Regions from separate parts of the Salinicoccus sp. RF5 genome, predicted to be linked through region 2. Evidence: predicted binding sites of a transcription regulator. Region 2 holds the regulator's gene; each other region holds the start of a gene.
The links. The regulator Rex, encoded in region 2, represses fermentation and respiration genes when NADH is low (regulators of the CRP and FNR family bind a similar motif). The targets are predictions, from matches to a motif close to TTGTGAAATATTTCACAA.
Positions count from the first base shown of each region.

Region 1: the regulator Rex is predicted to act here: its motif matches at 1,959-1,976, upstream of LLU09_RS00970 (citrate synthase).
Region 3: the regulator Rex is predicted to act here: its motif matches at 4,539-4,556, upstream of LLU09_RS02325 (YwiC-like family protein).

Region 1 is NZ_JAJGRC010000001.1:155,294-163,149, reverse strand. It holds gene icd (NADP-dependent isocitrate dehydrogenase) at 1-706, opposite strand, end outside; gene LLU09_RS00970 (citrate synthase) at 741-1,856, opposite strand; gene LLU09_RS00965 (solute symporter family protein) at 2,088-3,635, opposite strand; gene LLU09_RS00960 (DUF485 domain-containing protein) at 3,632-3,943, opposite strand; gene LLU09_RS00955 (hypothetical protein) at 4,093-4,836, opposite strand; gene pyk (pyruvate kinase) at 4,927-6,687, opposite strand; gene pfkA (6-phosphofructokinase) at 6,699-7,658, opposite strand; gene LLU09_RS00940 (acetyl-CoA carboxylase carboxyltransferase subunit alpha) at 7,768-7,856, opposite strand, start outside.
Region 2 is NZ_JAJGRC010000003.1:1,133-8,988, forward strand. It holds gene tsaB (tRNA (adenosine(37)-N6)-threonylcarbamoyltransferase complex dimerization subunit type 1 TsaB) at 1-202, shown strand, start outside; gene rimI (ribosomal protein S18-alanine N-acetyltransferase) at 208-633, shown strand; gene tsaD (tRNA (adenosine(37)-N6)-threonylcarbamoyltransferase complex transferase subunit TsaD) at 626-1,648, shown strand; gene LLU09_RS09240 (ABC-F family ATP-binding cassette domain-containing protein) at 1,942-3,855, opposite strand; gene LLU09_RS09245 (redox-sensing transcriptional repressor Rex) at 3,993-4,625, shown strand; gene LLU09_RS09250 (twin-arginine translocase TatA/TatE family subunit) at 4,666-4,899, shown strand; gene tatC (twin-arginine translocase subunit TatC) at 4,959-5,720, shown strand; gene LLU09_RS09260 (glycoside hydrolase family 32 protein) at 5,734-7,209, shown strand; gene LLU09_RS09265 (MurR/RpiR family transcriptional regulator) at 7,323-7,856, shown strand, end outside.
Region 3 is NZ_JAJGRC010000001.1:416,224-424,079, forward strand. It holds gene LLU09_RS02295 (PhoH family protein) at 1-9, opposite strand, end outside; gene LLU09_RS02300 (hypothetical protein) at 124-474, opposite strand; gene LLU09_RS02305 (TIGR04053 family radical SAM/SPASM domain-containing protein) at 628-1,770, shown strand; partial or broken gene LLU09_RS12645 (VOC family protein) at 1,889-2,269, shown strand; gene LLU09_RS12650 (VOC family protein) at 2,315-2,662, shown strand; gene LLU09_RS02315 (carboxymuconolactone decarboxylase family protein) at 2,857-3,201, opposite strand; gene LLU09_RS02320 (cytidine deaminase family protein) at 3,268-3,660, opposite strand; gene LLU09_RS02325 (YwiC-like family protein) at 3,744-4,472, opposite strand; gene LLU09_RS02330 (TIGR04104 family putative zinc finger protein) at 4,613-4,927, opposite strand; gene LLU09_RS02335 (DNA topoisomerase III) at 5,103-7,286, opposite strand; gene LLU09_RS02340 (GNAT family N-acetyltransferase) at 7,370-7,645, opposite strand; gene LLU09_RS02345 (small multi-drug export protein) at 7,797-7,856, shown strand, end outside.

The DNA.
Region 1 (7,856 bases), on a different contig from region 2:
AACCCCATGCTTTGAATGCACCTTCAGTGAACTTCATGATGTTCCCTTTGTGGACAAGCGTTACAGACGGGCGGTTGTTGTCGATCGCATAGTTGATTGCAGAGCGGACGAGCCTTTCCGTTCCTTCTTTGGATACTGGTTTGATGCCGATTCCGGAAGTTTCAGGGAAACGGATATTTTTTGCACCCATTTCATTCTGCAGGAAATCGATGACTTTCTTGACATCATCAGTACCTTCCTGGAATTCAATGCCCGCATAGATATCTTCAGTGTTCTCACGGAAAATGACCATGTCAGTCTCTTCCGGACGCTTCAGCGGGGAAGGTACGCCTTCGAAATACCTTACCGGACGAAGGCATGTGAAGAGATCCAATTCCTGCCTCAACGCAACGTTGAGGGAACGGATGCCGCCGCCGATTGGCGTTGTGAGAGGCCCTTTGATGGCCAGCAGGTATTCATCGATCGTATCGAGCGTTTCCTGCGGCAGCCATTCGCCAGTCTTGTCGTAGGCTTTCTGTCCCGCAAGGACTTCCTTCCATTCGATGCCTTTTTTGCCGTCGTATGCTTTCTCAACTGCTGCATCAAGCACTTTACTTGCTGCGCTCCAGATGTCAGGGCCGATGCCGTCTCCTTCGATGAATGGAATGACAGGTTGATCCGGTACGTTGAGTACCCCGTTGTCTGTAGTGATTTTTTGACTAGCCATAGAATTTATTCCTCCAATTATTTATCTTGATCGCTTATCTTTCTTCAATAGGTTCGTATTTTCTGTCAATCTGGCCTACATATTCGGCTCGTGGTCTGATCAGACGGTTGTCCTGATACTGCTCAAGGATATGTGCAAGCCATCCAGAAACACGGCTCATCGCAAAGATTGGTGTAAACAGGTCGTGGTCGATGCCGAGCGAGTGGTACACGGACGCACTGAAGAAGTCGACGTTTGGAAGAAGGCCCTTCTCCCTCTCAACGATTTCAGCAATCTTTACTGATTTCTCATAAAGATCCGGTTCGCCGATCTGTTCGGTCAGCTTCTTGGACATATCCTTCAAGTATTTGGCGCGTGGGTCCCCTTCTTTATATACACGGTGGCCCATGCCCATGATTTTTTCCTTGTTCTCAAATTTCTCTTTGAGATAGCTTTCCACATCATCAGATGAGTCGATTTCAGAAAGCATCTGCATCACGCGTTCGTTGGCCCCGCCATGGAGTGGTCCTTTAAGGGCGCCTGCTGCTGCAGTGACACCGGAATATACATCCGACAGCGTTGCTACACATACACGTGCAGTGAATGTGGAGGCATTGAGTTCGTGGTCCGCATGAAGTACAAGCGCCTTGTTCATCGCTTCAACTTCAGTGTCATTCGGCTCTTCTCCGTTCAGCATGTACAGGAAGTTGGCTGCGTAGCTCAGGCCTTCCTTCGGCTTCACGACTTCCTGACCGTTGCGGATCCTTGAGAATGCAGAAACGAGGGATGCAACCTTCGCCTGGATGCGGATCGCCTTTTCCTGGTTCGCCTCTTCGCTCATATCTTCTGCATTCGGATCGAAATGCGCAAGGTATGACAGTGCAGTACGGATGCCCGTCATCGGGTGGACCTTATCTGCAGCATATTCTTCGAAATGGTTGTAGACTCTCGGGTTGAGTGTCATATGCTCGAATAGTTTCGCCTGGAAATCATCCAGTTCTGATTGGTTCGGGAGCCTATCGTTCCAAAGCAGGAAGACGACTTCCTCGAACGATGCATTTTCAGCAAGGTCATCGATTTCATAGCCACAATAAGTCAGCTGTGAACCAATGATGGAGCTGATGCGGGACTCGGCCGCTACAATACCTTCTAAACCTTTTTTGTCAGACATATTGACTCTCCTTCTTATTAATTCATAGAATAGCCACTTCGGCTTCTACCCCATTATATCAAATTCAAGAACTTTGTGAATAAATCAAGAAAATATATTATATTGTGAAAAAATTACCGTTATCATGCTCGAAAGCCCTTACATAAAGGAAAAAGCGGTAATCTAAAGAAATTACCGCTTTCATAAGAAACAATTAATTAACTTATTGATTCATATAAGATAAACTTATACCTAATGGGAAACATCCGAAGTGGATATGCCTGTGACCGATTTGACCTTGACCTCCCGATACTTTTCGTGGGATTCCGCCTTGCCGAGGAATGTCCCGAGGAAGGCACCGATAAAGCCTGCAGGTACAGAAATCAGTGCAGGGTTATCCAATGGGAATATCGGTTCCATGGCAATGAATGCATTTCCGGATGGGTCCATTACGTTCGGACTCAGGATGACAAGTACCAGTGATACGACCAAGCCTGTGATGATGCCGGCAATCGCCCCCTGTGTGTTGAAGCGCTTCCAGAAGATCGTATAGACGATGACCGGAAGGTTTGCACTGGCGGCTACACAAAATGCCAGGGAGACCAGGAACGCCACGTTCTGGTTCTGGGCGAAAAGTGCAAGGATTATGGACAGCACACTGACGCTCAAAGCTGCAGTCCTTGCCGCCAGCATCTGTTCCCTGTCCGTCATCTTGCCCTTCTTTATCACCTGACCGTATATATCATGTGCAAATGCACTTGCGCCGGAGAGTACCAGCCCGGCTACTACAGCGAGGATCGTTGCGAATGCGACCGCGGCGACGAAGGACATGAGGAAGTCTCCCCCAAGCCTTTCAGCAAGGAGTGGTGCAGCCATGTTGCCTGCAGGGTTCGCAGCGATGATCTCTTCACGCGTCAGCAGTGCAGCAGCGCCGAAACCGAGGAAGATCGTCAGGATATAGAAGATGCCTATGATCCATGTTGCCCACATGACGGAGCTTCTCGCCGTCTTCGCATCCTTGACGGTAAAGAACCTCATGAGGATGTGCGGCAGCCCTGCAGTACCGAACAGCAGCGCGACGATGAGTGAAATGTTATTGAGGGGCGAAGAACCCTGGGATCCCGGATTGAGGAATGGACCCTCCAGCTCGGGTGCCGTGATGTTCTTCATCTCCCCGAACATCGCGAATATATTGAAGTTGAAGTTGAGCAGTACAAGAAAAGAGATGATGAGCGTACCGATCATGAGCAGTACCGCTTTGACCATCTGCACCCAGCTCGTCGCCGTCATCCCACCGAACAGGACATAGATCGTCATCATGATGCCTACCAGGATGACTGAGACACTGTACGGTATATCAAATAGAAGCTGTATCAGTGCGCCTGCGCCAACAAGCTGGGCAAGCATATAGAAGATGACGATCGTGATGGAAGAGAGGGCTGCAAATGCCCGCACTTTCTTCAATTCAAACCTTGCGGCTATCATATCCGCAACTGTGTATTTACCCAAATTCCTGAGTGGCTCTGCGACGATATACAGAACGACCAGATAAGCGGTCAAATAGCCGACACTATAGAAGAACCCATCGAATCCCCACAGGGCGATTGCACCAGCGATACCCAGAAATGAAGCCGCCGACAGATAGTCACCTGAAATTGCCAGGCCGTTCTGCCAGCCTGTCAGGCCTCCGCCTGCTGTATAGAAGTCATTCGTGGACTGTGTGCGCTTGGAAGCAAAATATGTAATTACCAATGTTGCCCCAACAAACACCAGGAACATGATGATGACTGTTAAATTCATTTGTATTCCCCTTCCCTGTACTTTCTGATGATTTCATCGGCTTCCTTGTCGAACTCCTTCGCCCTTTTCATGTAGATTGTGACAAGTGTCCAGACCATGATGAAAAGCATAATTGCGTAGATCCACGCCCATGAAATGTTACCGAACGCCTCATAATTGAGCAGGTCGGTGTATCCCGTCAGTACCGGAAAAATAAGCGTAGCGATGATGAAGAAGATGCTGATCGGCAGGATGAACTTATTCCGCTTTCTGAGAAGCGCCTCGAATTCAGGCTGATCAGAAATCTTCTTATAATCAATATTTGACATTTCAATTCCCCCTTGTAACTAACATTCTATGGGTGGTGTATAATAATGTCAATTTTTCGAATAGTAAAAATCGTATAAAATTACACATTATGTAAGCGCTTACTATAAATTATGAAAAAAAGCCGTCCATTCCTGAACGGCCGCTTCTGCTACATATTTTTCGGTTTTTCAATCCTGTCGACTTCCCCGATCCTGTCCATGGTGATATTCGAGATGATGTTCACCTCTTCCTCATCTGAACCGACCGTCAGAGTGAACTTGGCTTCGGTGTACTGAAATTCATCATTGAACTGTAGCGTCACCTGGCCGCTGAATGTATCGACATCGTCGAGCAGCTCTGCCATCCCATCATCGAGGAATGGCTCGGCACCCTCTTTACCATCCATGGTATAGCGAAGCTCATAGCCGGATTCGACCTCCGTTACCGTCCCTTCCCTATAGGGTTCAAGACCGGAGATGAGCGCACCATATTCGCTGCCGTCGATTTCCCGCGGCGCATCCTGCGCTTCGGTGTTGTTACCCTGATAGATGAAATGCTCACCTTCAACGATATAGTGTGTCTTGATTTCTTCCCCATCATCAACTTCCACTTTGATTTCATCCGCTTCGCTTCTTGTCGTGATGGTCCTGAACACATACTGGCTTTCACCAGAAGAAATAGTGGACGTCTGTCTCGCTTCATAGCTTACAGTGTCCCCCCATGCCGATGATGATTCATCCAGCAGTTCGGAAGCAGTCATCGAACTTTCCTCTTCTTCAGATTGCGTCTCCCCTTCATGGGATTCCGTCGTTTCCTCATTCTGTTCTTCCGGATTCTCGGCTCCGGACTCATCGGCCCCATTGCCGCATGCAGCCAGCCACAGCATGACTGCCAATAATAGTAATTTTTTCATCTCCGCCACCTCATCTACATTATACCGGCCGTCCCTTTGCTCTACAACAACAAAAAGGGCACTTTTACAGTACCCTTTCCTGAATAGTGCCTATAGTACATTGGCATGACCGCTGAAGATGCAGTTCTGTTCCGAATCTACAGTGATTGTCATACCTTCTTCAAGAACTTCAAGCGCTTCCTTGGCACCAACGATCGTCGGCAGATTCAAGTTCAGCCCCACAATGGCACCATGGGAGGTCAGCCCACCTTCTACGGTGACGAGACCCGCAGCCTTTTCGAGATAAGGGGTCATATCGGCGTCCACAGACTGGACAACGATGATTTTTCCTTCGACGTCCTTTTTAGAGATGTCGTCTGATGAATTAATGATGACAACTTCGCCGACAGTACTTCTTCTGCCGATCCCTTGGGCCCGTACGAGGACGTCCCCGACGATGTGCAGTTTCATCAGGTTGGTCGTTCCGGCTTCACCAGCCGGCACCCCTGCAGTGATGATCAGCAGATCACCGTGTGTGGCAAAACCTTTTTCCATTGCCGCAGATACGGATACATTCAGCAACTCATCAGTGTCCCGCTCTCCTTCCTTAACGACGGGATGCACACCCCAGACAAGCTGGAGTTGGCGGGCCACATATTCATGCGGCGTCACGGCAACGATGTCAGCATGCGGGCGATACTTCGAAATCATCCGCGCTGTATGACCTGATTCAGTGGCTGCCACTATTGCACGACACTGAAGGTTGAGGGCCGTATGGGCAACGGAGACACCGATGGCCGTGACGAGGTTCGTCTGTAGCGACTTGGTCCGTGCAGAGAGGAGCTTCTTATAGTCTTGTGCCTCTTCAGCAGAAACGGCGATGCTGGCCATCGTCTGTACGGATTCCAATGGATAGTCCCCGGCAGCCGTCTCACCGCTCAGCATCACCGCATCCGTGCCATCATAGATGGCATTGGCCACGTCACTGGCTTCAGCACGTGTACAACGCGGGTTATACTGCATGGAATCCAGCATCTGGGTGGCAGTAATCACTGGCTTTCCGAGCATATTGCATTTTTTGATGAGGTCCTTCTGGACCATCGGTACGGACTCTGGTGGAATCTCGACACCCATGTCGCCGCGCGCCACCATCAGGCCGTCCGATACTTCCAGGATCTCGTCAATGTTGTCGATGCCTTCCTGGTTCTCGATCTTCGGAATGACCTTGATGTATTCGGCAGACTGCTCTTCGAGCAGCTCACGTATCTCCAGCACATCGCTGTTCGTACGGATGAAGCTCGCTGCAATGAAGTCGACACCTTCCCCGATGCCAAAAATGATGTCTTCACGGTCCTTTTCGGTGATGCCTGGAAGTTTCACGGATACACCGGGTACATTGACGCCCTTCTTGTTCTTCAACACGCCATCGTTCAGGACATGGCAGTGTATTTCTTTCGCATCATGGTCAATGTCGTCGATTTTCAGCTCGATCAGCCCGTCATCCAGCAGGATGCGGTCTTCGGTATCGACATCATCGATCAGCCCTGCGTAAGTTACGGAAAACTTCTCAGGCGTCCCGAGGACCTCTTCCATGGATACGGTGATCTTCTGTCCCTTGGAAAGTTCGATTTCCCCATTCTCCATCGTATGTGTACGGATTTCAGGTCCTTTTGTATCGAGCAGGATAGCTACTGTATGGCCAAGCTTGTCCGCTGCTTTTCTTATGTTCGCGATCCTTGCCCGATGCTCTTCATGGTCACCATGGGAAAAGTTCAGGCGGGCGATGTTCATGCCTGCATCCATCAGCTTTTCCAGCATTTCAGGTGACTCGGAAGCGGGTCCTATCGTACATACTATCTTAGTGTTGCGCATGTCAATTCCTCCTATATGGATAGCTCTCTCGAGAGTCTGTATAGACCTTCATCTATCTTGTGGCTTTCTTCGAAGACCTTGTCGAAGCTCGTCTTCGTCATACGGTTGTTTTCAATGCCGACTGCGTGTCCGTGGATATCATTCAGGAGCAGTTCCACTGCATATGCCCCCAGACGGGAGGCCAGCACACGGTCGCTGCCCGTCGGTTTTCCTCCACGCTGCATGTGGCCGAGGACGCTCTCGCGTGTATCCACATTGATGTATTTGCGGAGCTCATCTGCACATTCCCCTGCACTCATCACACCTTCTGCAACGATGATGATGGAGTGCTTCTTGCCACGCTTCATGCCGGTTTCGATCCTTTCGGCAACCTCTTTGATATCGGATGGGGCTTCCGGGATGAGGATCGTCTCAGCCCCGCCTGCCACACCGGCCCAAAGTGCCAGGTCACCGGCGTCCCTTCCCATGACCTCGATGATGAAGGTCCGTTCGTGGCTCGTCGCCGTATCCCTGATCCTGTCGACCGCGTCAATGATCGTATTGAGGGCCGTATCGAATCCGATGGTATAGTCCGTGCCGTTGATGTCATTATCTATCGTGCCCGGTACGCCGACTGTATGGATGCCCTCTTCATTCAGACGCTGGGCGCCTCTGTAGGAGCCGTCCCCACCGATGACTACAAGGGAGTCGATGCCGCGCTTCTGGAGATTTTCGATGGCCTTTTTCCTGACGTCGGGCTCTATGAATTCCGGGCACCTTGCAGAATAGAGCTTTGTGCCCCCTCTCTGGATGATGTCTCCGACATCCCCCAGTTCGAGTTTCTTTATATTGTCGGTGACGAGGCCCTGATAGCCTTGGTATACACCGTAGACTTCTATGCCTTCATATATGCTTTTCCTTACGACGGCTCTTACTGCGGCATTCATGCCGGGAGAATCTCCTCCGCTTGTCAGTACTGCAATTTTCTTCATAGTTCCCTCCGTTAAACATGATCTTATCTTTAAAATAGCACAACTGCTTATCCTTAGCCATAATTTGAGTGGTTGAAACCGTTTTAAAGCCAAAAAAGAACAGTCTGGATCAGGACTGTTCAGTAAAAACGCCGATATTCATGTATTTTTCATAACGGTCATCCATCAATGTCTGGCCGTCCATGGTGCGAAGCTCAT
Region 2 (7,856 bases):
ACATGATGGGGGCGTCGTACTTGCAGATGCCGATGAGAAGTTCAGCAGCGGCCTTGAGACATTTACACACGCCGTCCCACGCATCAGTTCTGTAGAGAAGTACACATCCATTCTACGCCAGGAGGATGTACATCAGATGGTGCCTGAATATTTAAAAGTATCGGAGGCTGAGAAAAATTGGATGGAGCGCACACAGTCATAAGAAGAATGGAAGTTGATGATCTGGAAGCTGTATATGAAATCGAATCAGCCTCATTTCCGAATACATCATGGAACATCGAATCTTTTCTCAGGGAACTGACAGCAAATCAGTTTGCCTATTATTTCGTCCTCGAAAAGGAAGGCAGGATAGTGGGCTACTGTGGCGTATGGCTCGTCATAGATCAGAGTCAGATCACCACAATTGCCGTGGACAGAAGAGAACAGGGCAATGGCTATGGCCGTCAGCTTCTTCAGCATGCAAAGGAATATGCGGGTGAATCTGCAGATATACTTTCATTGGAAGTGAGCATAGACAATCATAGGGCCATGAAGCTGTATGAAAAGGAAGGATTCCTCTATGGGGGAATACGGAAGGACTATTATGGACCGGGAAAGGATGCACATGTCATGTGGGTGAGCCTGAATGAATGAAGAAGTGATCATACTGAGCATTGAGACGAGCTGTGATGAAACAGCGTGCAGCATCGTGAAAAATGGGAATGAAATACTGTCGAATGTGGTCGTCAGCCAGATAGAAAGCCATAAGCGTTTCGGTGGTGTGGTACCGGAAGTGGCTTCAAGGCACCATGTTGAAACCATCACAGTAGTGATTGAGCAGGCGTTGGAGGAAGCAGAACTCCTCCCGTCAGACCTTTCCGCCGTAGCAGTAACGGAAGGGCCGGGATTGATCGGCGCATTGCTGGTCGGCATCAATGCCGCCAAGGCATTCAGTTTTGCACATGACCTGCCCCTCATTCCCGTACATCATATCGCAGGCCACATATATGCAAACCAGTTGGAGGAGGAACTTGAATTTCCCCTCATCTCCCTCATTGTTTCTGGAGGGCATACGGAGCTGATTTATATGAAGGATCACATGTCTTTCGAGGTCATCGGGGAAACAAGGGACGATGCAGTGGGTGAAGCATATGACAAGGTAGCGAGAGTCATCGGTCTGCCTTATCCTGGCGGCCCCCATATCGACCGTCTGAGCAGGGAAGGGGAAGATACTTTCAACTTTCCAAGACCCTACCTGGAACCGGACAGCTATGATTTCAGTTTCAGCGGACTGAAGTCCTCAGTCATCAACACACTTCACAATTACAGGCAGAAGGAACTTGCCATAGACAAGGCGGATGTGGCGAGAAGCTTCCAGGAGAGCGTCGTTGATGTGCTGACGAAAAAGACCATGATGGCTGTTGGAAACTACGGAGTGGACCACCTGATCATTGCAGGAGGCGTCGCCGCCAACAGTGGATTGAGGTCCCGCTTTGAAATGCTCTGCCAGGAGCAGGGAATAAAGCTCAGCATACCCCAGCTGAAGTATTGTACCGACAATGCAGCGATGATCGGCGCTGCAGCCTATCATCTCTATAATAATAATGCCTTCGGTACACTCGATCTGAATGGCAGGAACTTCATCGATATAGAAGAATACAGTATATAGAAAGCCATGTCCCTTGATTTTGGGACATGGCTTTCTTGTATCATCCTTGATTGTCAATACGGAACATTTGTTTTAAACAGCTTGTGGATAACTTGTTGATAAAAATGCGAAAAGCTGTTTAAACGTCGCGGGTACTGGGGATATAAATGTGCACAACTATGTGTATAACTTATTCCTCCTGTGGATGGACCGCTGCATTATGCAGTGCTGTGCACTTTCAGATGTGAATAAAAATGTGGTTAAGTCCATTTCCCGTCATCTCCATTAAAATGGAACCTGTGTTCGCAATAGGTTTATATCTCTTCCAGCTGTTCCTCCAATGCAGCCCATTCGATCATCAGTTCATCGAGCTGTGCCTTCTGGGCATTCAGCTGCTCATTGTACTCTGAAGCCTTCTCATAGTCCCCGTAAACTTCAGGTTCGGCAAGTTTTTGTTCGGTCGCTGCAATTTCCTCTTCGAGCGCCTGGATGCGTTCTTCCATCCTGCTTGTGCTGCGCTTCAGCTTCTGCATCTCGTTCCTTTTCTGCTTCTGCTGTTCATAATCCGTGCCGTTCGGCCCTTTGTCCTCCTGCTTCTCCACTTGGATTGCGAGGGAAGCCTGTTCTTCCTTCTTATGACGATAGTAGCTATAGTCCCCGTTGTAGGTCTGGAGATGCTGAAGATCCATCTCCACTATCTTGGTGGCGATGCGGTCGATGAAATACCGATCATGGGAGACGAATAGTATGGTGCCGGGGAAGTTCTGGAGCGCCTCCTCCAGCACTTCCTTGCTGTCGATGTCCAGGTGGTTGGTGGGCTCGTCAAGAATGAGCAGGTTATTCTTCTCAAGCATCAGTTTAGCCAGCTGGATGCGGGCTTTTTCCCCACCGCTCAGATCGTTGACACTCTTCATCACTTCATCCTGCGTAAACAGGAAACGCCCCAGCACTTTGCGGACATCACTTTCATTCATGTTCGGATATTCATGCCACAGTTCTTCGAGGACATTCCTGTTGGAGGTGAATTCGGCCTGCTTCTGGTCATAGTAGCCGATGGAGACATTCGTGCCGTAGATGATTTCTCCCGCATGACGGGGCAGTTTCTTCGCAATGGTTTTGACGAGCGTGGATTTTCCGATACCATTCGGACCGATGATCGCCAGACGGTCCCCCTTATCGACGTTCAGGGTGATGCCGCTGTTCAGCGTCTCTTCATATCCGATGTCGAGGCTCTTGATACGGAGGACATCGTTTCCACTCTCCCTTTTTATATCGAAGGAGAAACGTGCACTTTTTCTGTCGATCTGCGGCGTATCCATCCGGTCCATCTGCTCAAGCTTCTTGCGGCGGCTTTTTGCCATATTGCTCGTCGAAGCCCGTGCGATGTTCTTTTCGACGAAGGTTTCGAGCTGTTTGATCTCCTTCTGCTGATGTTCGTAGGCTTTCATGCGAAGGCTGTAGTTCTTTTCCTTTTCCTTCACGTACTTTGTATAGTTCGAGTGATAGAGTGTCCCACGGTTCATCTCCACTTCAAAGATCTTATCGACCGTGCGGTCGAGGAAGTAGCGGTCATGGCTGATGATTGCGATTGCACCTGTAAAACTGTTCAGGTACTGTTCAAGCCAAGCCACGGTGTCCATGTCCAGGTGGTTGGTCGGTTCATCGAGAAGGAGCAGGTCCGGCTTTGACAGCAGCATCTGGCCCAGGGCGAGGCGTGTCTTCTGGCCGCCCGAGAATGCATCGACGTTGCGGTCGAGGTCGTCCTTGGTGAAATTGAGTCCGGTGATGACCGTCTTGATCTGTGCATCGATCGTGTACCCTCCCTGGGACTCGAATGAATTCTGCAGGGTATCATAACGTTCCACCTGCTCGCTGTAGGCAGGATCGTCGTAGTCATGTTCTGCCAGCCAAGTCGTTACTTTCTGCATCTCCTCCTGGATGTGGAGCAGGTGCGAGAACGGCCGCATCATTTCATCCTGCACAGTCTGGGAGGATTCCAGTGTCATCTGCTGGGTCAGGTAGCCGATGGAGATGCCTTTCGGAGTGGTGATCTGCCCCTCATCAAGCCCAAGTTCGCCTGCCATCATTTTCATGAGCGTGGTCTTTCCGGCACCGTTCTTCCCCACGATGCCGACGGTTTCGCCCTTTTTTATTTCAAGATTTATATTTTCAAAAATCATGTCTGTACCGAATGATTTCTTTACATTTCCCAACTGCATCACTATCATATTCATTACCTCACTTTCTTCAAGTCTACAATAAATAAATAAAAAAAACGATGAAATTAAACGACGTTGACTACACTATGAAAATCGAGATATGCTATAATATATCAACAGAGTGTAATAAACGAGGTGTGGGACATTTGAACAGTAAAAAGAAAATCCCAAATGCAACTATGAAACGTCTCCCTTTATACTATAGATTTTTTAAGAACGCTGAAAAATCCGGTGTGGACAGAGTCTCATCCAGAGAGATCAGTGAGGCATTGGATATTGACTCTGCCACTATAAGGCGAGACTTCTCCTATTTTGGGGAGCTTGGTAGAAAAGGGTACGGCTACAATGTCAAAAGCCTTCTGAACTTCTTCATGGAACACATCCAGGGGAATGAAGTGAAGAATGTTGCGATCATTGGTGCCGGCAATCTGGGCAGCGCGTTATTAAACTACAAATTCAGTAATATAAATGATAGAATGAACGTAGTTGCCGCCTTTGACAGCAATGATGAAATTGTTGGAACATCCATCAACGATACATTAGTATATCATCCAGATGAACTTGAAGATATGGTCAGTAGACATAACATAGACGTTGCGATACTCACCCTGCCGGCAGAGGTCAGCCAGGCGATGGCTGAACGGCTTGTAGATGCGGGCATCAAGGGTATACTCAACTTCACGCCTATCAGATTGGACGTAAATGATGGAATCTATGTACACAATATAGATTTGAGTGTTGAATTGCAGGCGCTATTCTTTTATATGAAACATATCTAGGAGGGGTAATATGCTTGAAATGTTTATGCCGGGGACACTTATGGCAGTAGGGCCGACAAGTATGATTGTAATCGCTGTGGTAGCATTGATCATATTCGGACCCAAGAAGCTTCCTCAGTTCGGACGCGCAATGGGCTCCACTTTAAAGGAATTTAAAGACGCAACCAAGGGCCTTGCTACGGATGATGATGACGAAGAAGAACTCGAGAGAAAAAAGCAGCCGAAGAAAATTGAAGCGGTTGAAGTTGAAAAAGCTGAAGAAACAAAAGTATAAAGATTTGGAGGTGGCGAAAGCCACCTTTTTTTAAAGAGTTTAAAGAGGTGAAAAGTAAGATGACAGACTCGGAAAAAAAAGAATTTACCGAGCACCTGGAAGAGTTGAGGAAGCGTCTGCTCATTGTCATGTATTTCTTTGTCGGCGCGTTGATTATAGGGTTTTTCCTCTCCAAGCCACTGATATACCAGATGCAGAATGCCCCATGGGCAGAGTCGATCCAAATGCACGCATTCCAGGTCACGGACCCGTTGAAGATCTATCTGCTCGTGATCGTCATAATCGGTCTTGTAGTGGTGTTGCCGGTCATCATGTATCAGCTTTGGGCATTTGTGGCACCGGGGTTGTATGGCAATGAACGGAAGTTGACGCTGAGCTACATCCCGATCGTCATGATCCTCATGCTGATCGGCATGGCTTTCGGCTACTTCGTTCTCGTACCCTATATCATCCAGTTCACTTTCGATCTTTCGGAAGACATGGGGATCGAGACGACCATCGGCATCAACCAGTATTTCGGGTTCCTCTTCAGGACGGTCCTGCCATTCGGCGTCATCTTCCAGATGCCGATCCTGGTGCTTTTCCTGACACAGCTTGGCCTGTTGACGCCGATGTTCCTCAAGAAGAACAGAAAGTATGCCTATTTCATCCTTCTGGTGATTGCGGCGCTCATTGCCCCGCCAGATCTGATGACGCATATCATGCTGACGATACCAATGATCGTACTATACGAAATCAGCATATACATCTCAAAAATCGGCTATCGGAGGCATTTGAAGGCAGAACAGAAGGCAATAGAAGAATCTTTGGATTCCGACTAGGGAGGTATTCAGGGTGAAATTCGATTCGAACACTGAAGCGTTTAAAACGTTGGGAGAAGCGGACAATGACTCATTGAATGAACGGCTTGAACAGGCACAGGATGACCAGTGGAGGCAGAAATACCATGTACAGCCCATTGCCGGCAGCATGAATTCGATTGCCGGATTCGTCCACCACGAGGGTATGTACCATATCTTCTATCAATGGTCCCCCTTTGCCGACAAAAGAACGAGATGCCTATATCATGTGACTTCGGGTGACCTTGTTTATTTTGAGAACAGGGGAATAGTAAAGATGTTGTCGGACGGAGCCTATTCAGGCTCCGCTTTTGTAATGGAAGAAGATATCCACCTCTACCACACTGAAGTGCGTTCGAACACGGTGTATCAGCAATATACCCCCTTAAAGATACAGGCGGGCATCCTCCATCCGGACAGGGCCGTACCCATCATCAAAGGCGTACCGCCCGAGTACGGCTGGTTGATGAAGGACCCGAAAGTCTGGTACGAGAATGGCAGGTGTTTCATGCTGCTCGGGGCGACTTCATCAGAAGAGTACGGGCGCCTCCTCGTCTTTGCCGGGGAAACACCTTCAGCATTCGAGTACAGGGGGGAATTGAAGACAGAACTCGACCAGTTCGGCTTCATGTGGGAAGCACCGGATTATTTTGAATTGGATGGCCACCAGGTATTCATGTTCTGTCCCCAGGGGCTCGACAAGTACAGGAACAGCTATTGGAACATATATCAGTCGGGATATATCATCGGGGAGTCGGATTGTGAAGCATTGACGCTCGACCATGGTTCGTTCCATGAATTGGACCATGGATTCGATTTCTATGCACCGCAGACGGTCCTCAACGGGGATGGGGAACGGCTGATGATCGGCTGGATGGGGATGAAGGAGACGGTTTATCCAACTGGGGATGCCTGGTCGCACTGCCTGACGCTTCCCCGCGAACTGTCTATTGAGGCGGGGCGGTTGAAGCAGAGGCCGGCTGCGTCACTCAGGAAACTGAGGGAAGCGGAGATGACGGCTGAAGGGTATTTCAACCACCGTCCAAAAAAAGTGAGGGATTTCTATGGGGACAACTACGAACTCGTCATGGATATCCTTGAGAATGACGCGACCCGCATCCATATCGACCTGAGGGTGAGCAGGAGGGAGCAGACGAGCCTGATCTATGAAACGGATACTCAGACGCTTATTCTGGATACTGCCTTCAGCGGTGCAATGCCCGAGAATGTGGATGGAACAGAGAGGAAGGTTGTACTTGATGCTCCGCTTACAAGCCTTCATATATTCGTTGATGTCTCAAGCATCGAAATCTTCGCCAATGACGGGGAAGCGGTAATGACAGCACGCATCTTCCCCTCCGATAGGGCGACGGGCATGGAGGTCTCCACGGAAATCGGCAGCTGTCATGTCAAGATGACCAGATACAGTTTGAAGCAGCTATCTTCGAAACAGGTACTCGATCAAGGGTAGAGTAAACGTAATTTCAATATTCAAACATAGATTAATTTCAATTCTGCTTATAATTGATTGATTATTTTGTTATTATTAATCTACACAAGCTAGGGTGAGAGGAGAGGGAAGACATGTTTTCGGTATTGAGCCAGATTCGTAAACGTTTTGAATATATGACCCCAGTGGAGCAGCGCATTGCAAATTTCATGCTGGACAACCCCACGAAAGTGATCAACATGCCGGTGAAGGATATTGCGAGGAACAGCGACACCAGTGACGCGGCCATCGTCAGGTTTTCCAAGAGGATCGGACTTGCAGGCATCAAGGAATTGAAGGTGGAGCTTGCGAAGGAACTCCATACACTTGAGAAGGAGAACATATCCAGGGTCATCGATCTTGAACAGGATACACACAAGGATATTTTTGATAAAGTATTCAAAAATACCATTCAGGCACTCTATAATACTGAAAAGATCGTCAACAGGAAGGCGATGAAGGAGGCCGCCCATCTTTTCGCCAAATCGGACAACACCTTCATATTCGGGGTGGGGGATTCGGCGAATGTTGGAAATGAACTCGAACAGAAGCTACATAGGGTCAATATAAACGCCTTCTTCACCGCTGATAAGTACCTGTGCATGACGCGGTTGTCCAATGCGAAAGAG
Region 3 (7,856 bases), on a different contig from region 2:
ATTAGGCATGCGTAAACCCCTTTTTCAGAAAGTCTCTTTCCCTTTAAATTTACCACTAAGCCACCGCTACTGCAATGAATTAGTGCAGGTGAAGACAGTTCCAGAAAGTCCCCTCAGACCATTTCACCGGTCCTTGTCCACCAATATATCCAATTTGGAAATGATGGTATTCGCAGCACTCCTGAAAGACAGGAAGGCACCCGCCTCCACCTGCTTCCGACCAGCACAGTATACGGTCAGGTGCACCCCCGCCTCCTTCCCATGGGTAATCACCCGATGGATCTTTACTTCCATTACGCCTTCAGGAAGCGATGGCAGGCGCACCTTCTCGATATCCACCCGTTCCTCGAGTTCAACATGGTCACCTTCTATAAAGGCAGCCAGTGCATCAATCAACAGACGCTTTTTCGGTGCATTGCCGCAGTCCTTCGGAAAAATAATGTGTACACCTTTCGCTGTAATGATGGTCTCCATTGAGTTCCCCTCCTTCCAATACCTTTTACCCACTCCTCAAGTTATTACAATAATATGAACGATGCTACTCTTTGTTAACTTTGTCACAAAATATCAATTGTTTTCTGATTCCTTTGATTTATATTGGAATTAACAGGTAAAGGAGCGATGGTAATGAAACCAGAAATCAGAATTCCGGACTTCAACGAAGTCCCTTTCATAGTCATTTGGGAACTGACGCGCGCATGTGAATTGCATTGCCTGCACTGCAGGGCTGAAGCACAGGTTGAACGCAATCCCTACGAACTGTCCACTGTAGAAGGCAAGCGGCTTATAGACGATATTGCCGCAATGGAGTACCCGATGCTCGTATTCACCGGCGGAGATCCGCTGATGCGGACGGATGTATTCGAACTTGCAGAATATGCCGTGGAAAAAGATGTCAGGGTTTCGATGACACCGAGCGCCACACCGAATGTCACGAAGGAAGCGATGCAGAAGGCGAAGGATGTCGGACTGAGCCGATGGGCATTCAGCCTGGACGGTCATAACAAGCAGGTCCATGACCATTTCAGAGGGACTGAAGGCAGCTTCGACCTGACGATGAAAGCCATCAGCTATCTGAACGAACTTGGTATGCCGCTTCAGATTAATACGGTGATTTCAAACTATAACATCGAATACCTTGAAGAAATGAGGGAGATGGTCGAATCCCTTGACTGCGTGCTGTGGAGCGTATTCTTCCTCGTACCGACAGGACGTGGGAAGAACGAGGATATGATCACCCCCGCCCAGCATGAGCAGGTATTCAGATGGCTGAATAAGATCAAGGACGAAGTCCCTTTCGATATCAAGACGACAGCCGCCCAGCACTACCGCCGGGTGGTCATACAGGATCAGATGCGTAAGAATAAGGATCCCGATGCGCAGATCCGCTACATGGATGCCCTCAGCGAAGGCAAAACAGGTACGATCGATGGCCTTGGACGCGCACCGAAAGGCGTCAACGACGGCAATGGATTCGTCTTCATTTCGCACATCGGCCATGTCTATCCAAGTGGATTGCTGCCGGTCAACTGCGGCAACGTGCGCGTCGACAAGCTCTCCGACATATACAGGAACTCGCCGATACTCAAAAGCCTCAGGAACCCTGACCTTTATAAGGGCAAATGCGGCGTCTGCGAATTCAGGCACGTCTGCGGCGGCTCCCGCTCAAGGGCTTATGCCGCCACTGGAGATTACCTTGAGAGCGAGCCTTACTGTGTATATATCCCGAAAGCCTACCGAAAGAAGAAAAGGAAGGTCACGGAGAACTGACCGGATGATATCGATGATTTTGAAAAGGGAGCGCTATAGCGTCCCTTTTCTATGTAAATAGGTGTATTTTTACTTTAAAATACTGTTATAATGGCTATAAGAAATAGGAGGGCTAACCATGGAAAACCAGATCATCGTCCCCCACCTATGGTTTGACACGGAAGCAGAAGAAGCAGTGGAATTCTACATGTCCATGTTCCCGGAATCGAAGCTTACAGACCGTACGACACTGCACGATACGCCATCCGGTGATGCACAGTAGCTTTCTTTTGAACTCTATGGCTACAGATTCATGGCCATCAACGCAGGCTCCTACTTCACGTTCAACCCATCCATCTCCTTCTTCATCAATTTCGACCCCTTAAAAGATGAGGAGGCGGAGCGGAATCTGGAGAAGACCTGGAATGCTTTGATTGACGGTGGCACTGCACTCATGCCGCTCGATGAATACCCCTTCAGCAAGAAATACGGCTCGGTCGAAGACAAGTTCGGAGTCTCATGGCAGCTCATTCTTGGTGGCCCCGAGGCGGGCGATTGGCCGAAGATCGTCCCTTCCCTGATGTTCATCGATCAGAATCTCGGAAAATGCGAAGACGCCCTGGAATTCTATCTTTCAGTCTTCGAAAACTCCCGAATGGGGGAAATCGCCAGATTTCCGGAGGATACGCCCCCTCACCTGCCCGGCTCGGTCATGTACTTGGATTTCATGCTCGAAGGCCAGTGGTTCTCTGCAATGGACAGTGCCGGCCCGCATGAATTCAACTTCAATGAAGCAATCTCCCTTATGGTGCTACGTGAGGACCAGAAGGTGGTCGACTACTACTGGGACGCGTTATCCGCAGAGCCTGAAGCGGAACAGTGCGGCTGGGTCGAGGACAAATTCGGTGTATAATGGCAGATCATCCCGAAGGAAATGAATGAGATGATGTCGAATGGCTCACCGGAACAGTTACGGAAAGTCACACAGGCTTTCCTCGAGATGAAGAAGATCGACCTTGAAGCACTGAAACAGGCGTATGAAAGTTGAGACAGGAAAGGGACCAGATGGATAGCAATCCATCTGGTCCCTTTTTTCTGCCTGGATGCTCAATCCTCTTCTGTAGCATCGTCATATGCCTGGAGGGCCTTGCCGCCATATACACTGCCGGGACCGCCGCCCATGACGATGGCTACACCTGCAATTTCAGCAACCTCTTCTCGCGTTGCACCGAGCTTGATCAGCTTGTTCACATGATTGCCGATGCATCCTTCACACTTGTCTGCGATTGCGTAGGCCAGTGCGGCAAACTCCTTCGTCTTCTTATCCAGTGCACCGGATTTATAGGCCGCATCCTGAAGATCTTTAAAACGCTTCATCGTATCCGGGATGGTTTTCTGAAGCCGTTTCGTGTTGCCCTGGGCAACGGTGTTGATTTCATTGAAATGTGTCATATCCTCTCACCTTTCCAACATTAAGTATGTTTCATATATTACTACAGCCTGCTGCGGAATGTCTGCCTAAGCATCCGGATGGAGATATTTCTCATCCCATCTCTCAGGCAGCAGTTCCTCCAGACGGACGGTCCTACCTGCGAGTCCGATTTCACATCCGTAGTTGTCCTCACCGACCTGGTTGATCAGTTCCCGGCACCGGCCGCAGGGAGGAAGGATGCTGCCATCCTCATGTACAGCTATGATTCTCGCGATATCATATTCACCGGAAGTCACCATTGCAGCAATCGCCGAATGCTCTGCACAGAAGCCGATGGAAGACGGCAGGTCGAGCGCGACGCCTGTATATATATTGCCTTCTGCAGTCATAAGCGCTGCTGCAACGTGTCCCATTTTTCCTTTCCTGCTCGTCGTTCTGGTGTTCAGCCTCTCTTTCGCAATCTCATAAAGGTCATCCACATCAATAGCCCCCTCTTCACAATCCCTCTGACTCCATTATATCAAAGAAGCACGGGGGCCCTTCCGGCCCCCATGCTTATGAATCACATGAAATTTGTGATGTGTACGGATACGAGTGTGGTCATCCATACTGCATGCACAATCTCCAGAATGCCGATCTGCTTCATCTTCCAGCCCCGGCCGTATAGTGCCACGGCACGGACCAGGCTAAGCAGGAAGGCGAGTGCCAATATCCAGTGTGCGCTGAGCATGATGATGAATACAATTCCATGATATGCATACGATGCAATCCTGTATTTCGGATTCTTCTTCTCCCGGATCATCGTCTTGACGAAAAGGGCTGTACTCGTAAAGAACAGTATGCTGATGATGATGACGAATATTACCGGCCACGACAGCACATGCAGATTGAGGAAGGCGATGCCGCCTCCTGCGAGCGCAAAAATTGTGATGGCGGATATGTCATTGAAGATGTTGCGTTCATCCCTGATCGACGCGAAATATACGTTCACTGCACCGAACGGCAGCATCATGAGGAAAAAGAAGAATATACGGTAATCGACCATCAATGGATAGATGAACAGGGCTGCTGAAAGGACAAAGAATAAAACCGCCGCCTTCAGGTAGCCATACTCCCCCTTCCGCCGTTTCTTGATGAAGAACAATACATGGTCCGCCATGAAGAAGATCATTAGCCAGCCTGCCATGTAGAAAAGCTGTGCCGGATGGAACCCTCCGGCCACCATACCGATAACCAATGGCATGAACACCATCGCCCACGCCCCATGCTGATTCTGTTTTTTGAATTTCATCGTCTCACCTCTTGCCCCCATTATATTACGGGGCAATATCGCGGAGAGGATCAGAAAATAACATTTTTGTGAATAAATAAACAAAAGCTGCCTGACTCAGGCAGCCCTTCAATGAAAACTGTTTTACTCTAACTTATATATTACTCATACAGTCTCTGCCGCCATGTTTCCTGCTCATCCGCCAGCTCGATGGTGGCCAGATGGATAACGGCGATTGCGGTAAAAGCTGCAACGAACAGTATTGCCATTGCGACGACGGGAATGTTGAAGAAAGCCGGAATCAGCATAAGCAAAGGGATGAGCAGAGTCACAAGCATACTGCGTTCCCTATATTCCCTGGACAGGTACTGTACTTCCCCGCACGATGGACATGGCATTCCCGGGGTGGATGTTGTATATCGCTTGAGTGTTGCCCTTACGTTCCAATTGTCTCCACAATTTCTACAACGTGTCAAAATACCTCTCCTTTTTATTCAGATGCATGGGTTCCAATCCTTTGGACAAGTTTCCATATAATGCTCTGTCATGAGGTGTTGCATCAGTTTTTGTCGTTCATTCAAACTATGAAAGGTATTATGCCACATGATACTTCAAAATACAAATCCGCTTTCAACACCTGCAGTTGCTGCCCTACTTGTCGAGGTTCAGTGATTTGAGCTGTTCGGCGAGCGCATTGTTGATCGGCGCCTCGTCCTCCTGCTCCTTCATATACTTGCGGACGGTACGCTTGTCGACCTTTCCGCGCCCTTCCTTCTTGCGTCTTGCCTCGAAGGCGGACAGCTTCTCCCTGTAGCCGCATTTGCACGTGAAGATCTGGCCGTCACCTTCGCCGCTCAGCGTCATCTTCTTCTTGCATTTCGGGCAGCGTGCATTGGTGACGCGGGCGACATTCTTGCGGTGGCCGCATTCCCTGTCCTGGCAGACGAGCATCTTGCCCTTCTTGCCGTTGACTTCAAGCAATGGCTTGCCGCAGTCGGGGCAGGACTTGCCGGATATGTTGTCGTGCTTGAACTTCTTGTCGCTTTCCTTGATCTCCTGGGTTATGGCCTTCGTATGGGATTTCATTTCCTTGATGAAATCCTCCTTCTTCAACTGGCCCTTGGCGATGCCTTCGAGCTTCTGTTCCCAGACCGCTGTTGTCGCAGGGGACCTGAGCGCATCAGGAACGAGGTCCAGCAGCTGCCTGCCTTTTGAAGTGATCCTGATGGCCTGACCGTTCTTTTCTATCAGGAATGAATTGAACAGCTTGTCGATGATGTCTGCCCGTGTCGCGACGGTACCGAGTCCACCGGTCGAGTCGAGTATCGATTTCAACTTCTTGTCCTGGACTTCCATGTACTTTGCCGGATTCTCCATCGCAGACAGCAGCGTCGCTTCCGTAAAGCGTGCGGGCGCCTTCGTCTGACCGGAAGTCTGGCTTACACGATGCACCTGGAGAGTCTCACCCTTTTCGAGTTTCGGAAGCTGCTGGTCCTTGACATCATCCGTCTCCTCTTCATCAAAATGATTGGAGTAGGCGGCTTTCCAGCCTTCCTTGAGGACGGTCCTGCCCTTGGCAATGAATGTCTCGCCCGCGGCTGTGGCCTTTACAGTCACCTGCTCGTACTCATGCGGTGGCAGAAGGACGGCGAGGAACCTTTTGATGATCATGTCGTAGAGCCTGCGCTCCCGTTCGTTGAAATCCGAGATGTGGACATGGTTCTCCGTCGGGATGATCGCATGGTGGTCGCTGACCTTGCTGTCGTCGACGAAGGACTTGTTCGCCTGTATCTTACCTCTCAGTATGCGTGTCGCTGTGGCACGGTAGTCCCCGATGCCGCATGCCTTCAGCCGCTCCGGCAATGTCGGTACGATGTCTTTTGACAGGTATCTTGAATCCGTCCTCGGGTAGGTGACGACCTTATGACGCTCGTAGAGTCCCTGCAGGACATTCAATGTCTCTTTTGCAGAGAAGCCGAACTGCTTGTTGGCATCCCTCTGAAGCTCCGTCAAGTCATAAAGCCCTGGAGCGAACGTCTTCTTCGGCTTGCTTTCCACCGAATCGACCGTCAGCGGACTGCCGTCCACCTTGTTGACCAGACCATCCAGCTTTTCCTTGTCGAAGCTCCGGCTGTTCCCTTTCTGATCCTGCCACGTCAATTTCAACTTGTCCGTCAGCGCTTCAATCCCGTAGTATGTCTTCGGTTTGAAGTTCCGGATCTCCTCTTCCCTGCTCTCGATCATCGCAAGTGTCGGTGTCTGCACACGTCCGCAATTGAGCTGTGCATTGAACTTCGTCGTCAATGCACGGGAGGCATTCAGGCCGATGTACCAGTCCGCTTCCGAACGGGCCACTGCGGCCTCATAGAGGTTTTCATAGTTCTTCCCGGGCTTGAGGTTGCGGAAGCCCTCACTGATCGCCTTATCCGTTACAGATGAGATCCACAGGCGTTCAATGGGCTTGTTGACCTTCGCCTTCTTGATGATCCAGCGAGCAACAAGTTCCCCTTCCCTCCCGGCATCCGTCGCGATGATGATCCTGTCTGCATCCTTGCGGAGCAGTTGGGACTTCACCGCATTGAACTGTCCGCGCGCCTTGTTGATCACAGTCAGCCTGAGCGGTTCAGGCAGCATCGGCAGATCATCCAGGTTCCATGTCTTATATTTATTGTCATAGCTTTCAGGGTCCGCAAGCGTCACGAGATGGCCGAGCGCCCATGTCACTATGTATTTATCCCCTTCAATGAATCCATTGCCTTTCTTATGGCAGTTCAATACTTTCGCAATATCCCTGGCCACAGAAGGTTTTTCGGCGAGTACTACACTTTTAGCCAATTTACTTCATCCTTTCAAAATCACAGCACTATATTTCCCCATTATACAGAAAAAGCCGGGGAATATTCATCCCCGGCAGCAAATTAGTTTTTGATCAGCTTTCTCATTTCATCATCTTTTTCCATGACATTCCTTGTGAATGGGCATTGCGGGTCGATCTTCCTGCCCTCTTGGCCGACGAACTCGACCATCGTTTCGACCAGCTGGGAGCCGACGCCCTCACCGCTCAGGCTGTCGTCCACCCTTGTGCTTTCCACTACATAGTCACCATCATCATCCACACTGAATATGATTTCAGCTTCGGGGTTGACTTCATCCTCCCCGACAAAGAACATATTCTCACCTTTTTTTATGTCCATCAGTCTTCCTCCCAATAGTTTTAGCTTTATATCTTTAATAGACGTTTTCAGCCTTTTGAAACATTCATGGCTCTGCGGAAGGGATAAAAGCCACGGGGGTGCGTTCTGTGTTAAACTGTTTTCAAATAGAATCCAGGCTCGGAGGTATCCAATGAACACATCACTGATCATCGCCTATATCATCGTTTTCGTATTATCCGCCATTCCGTTG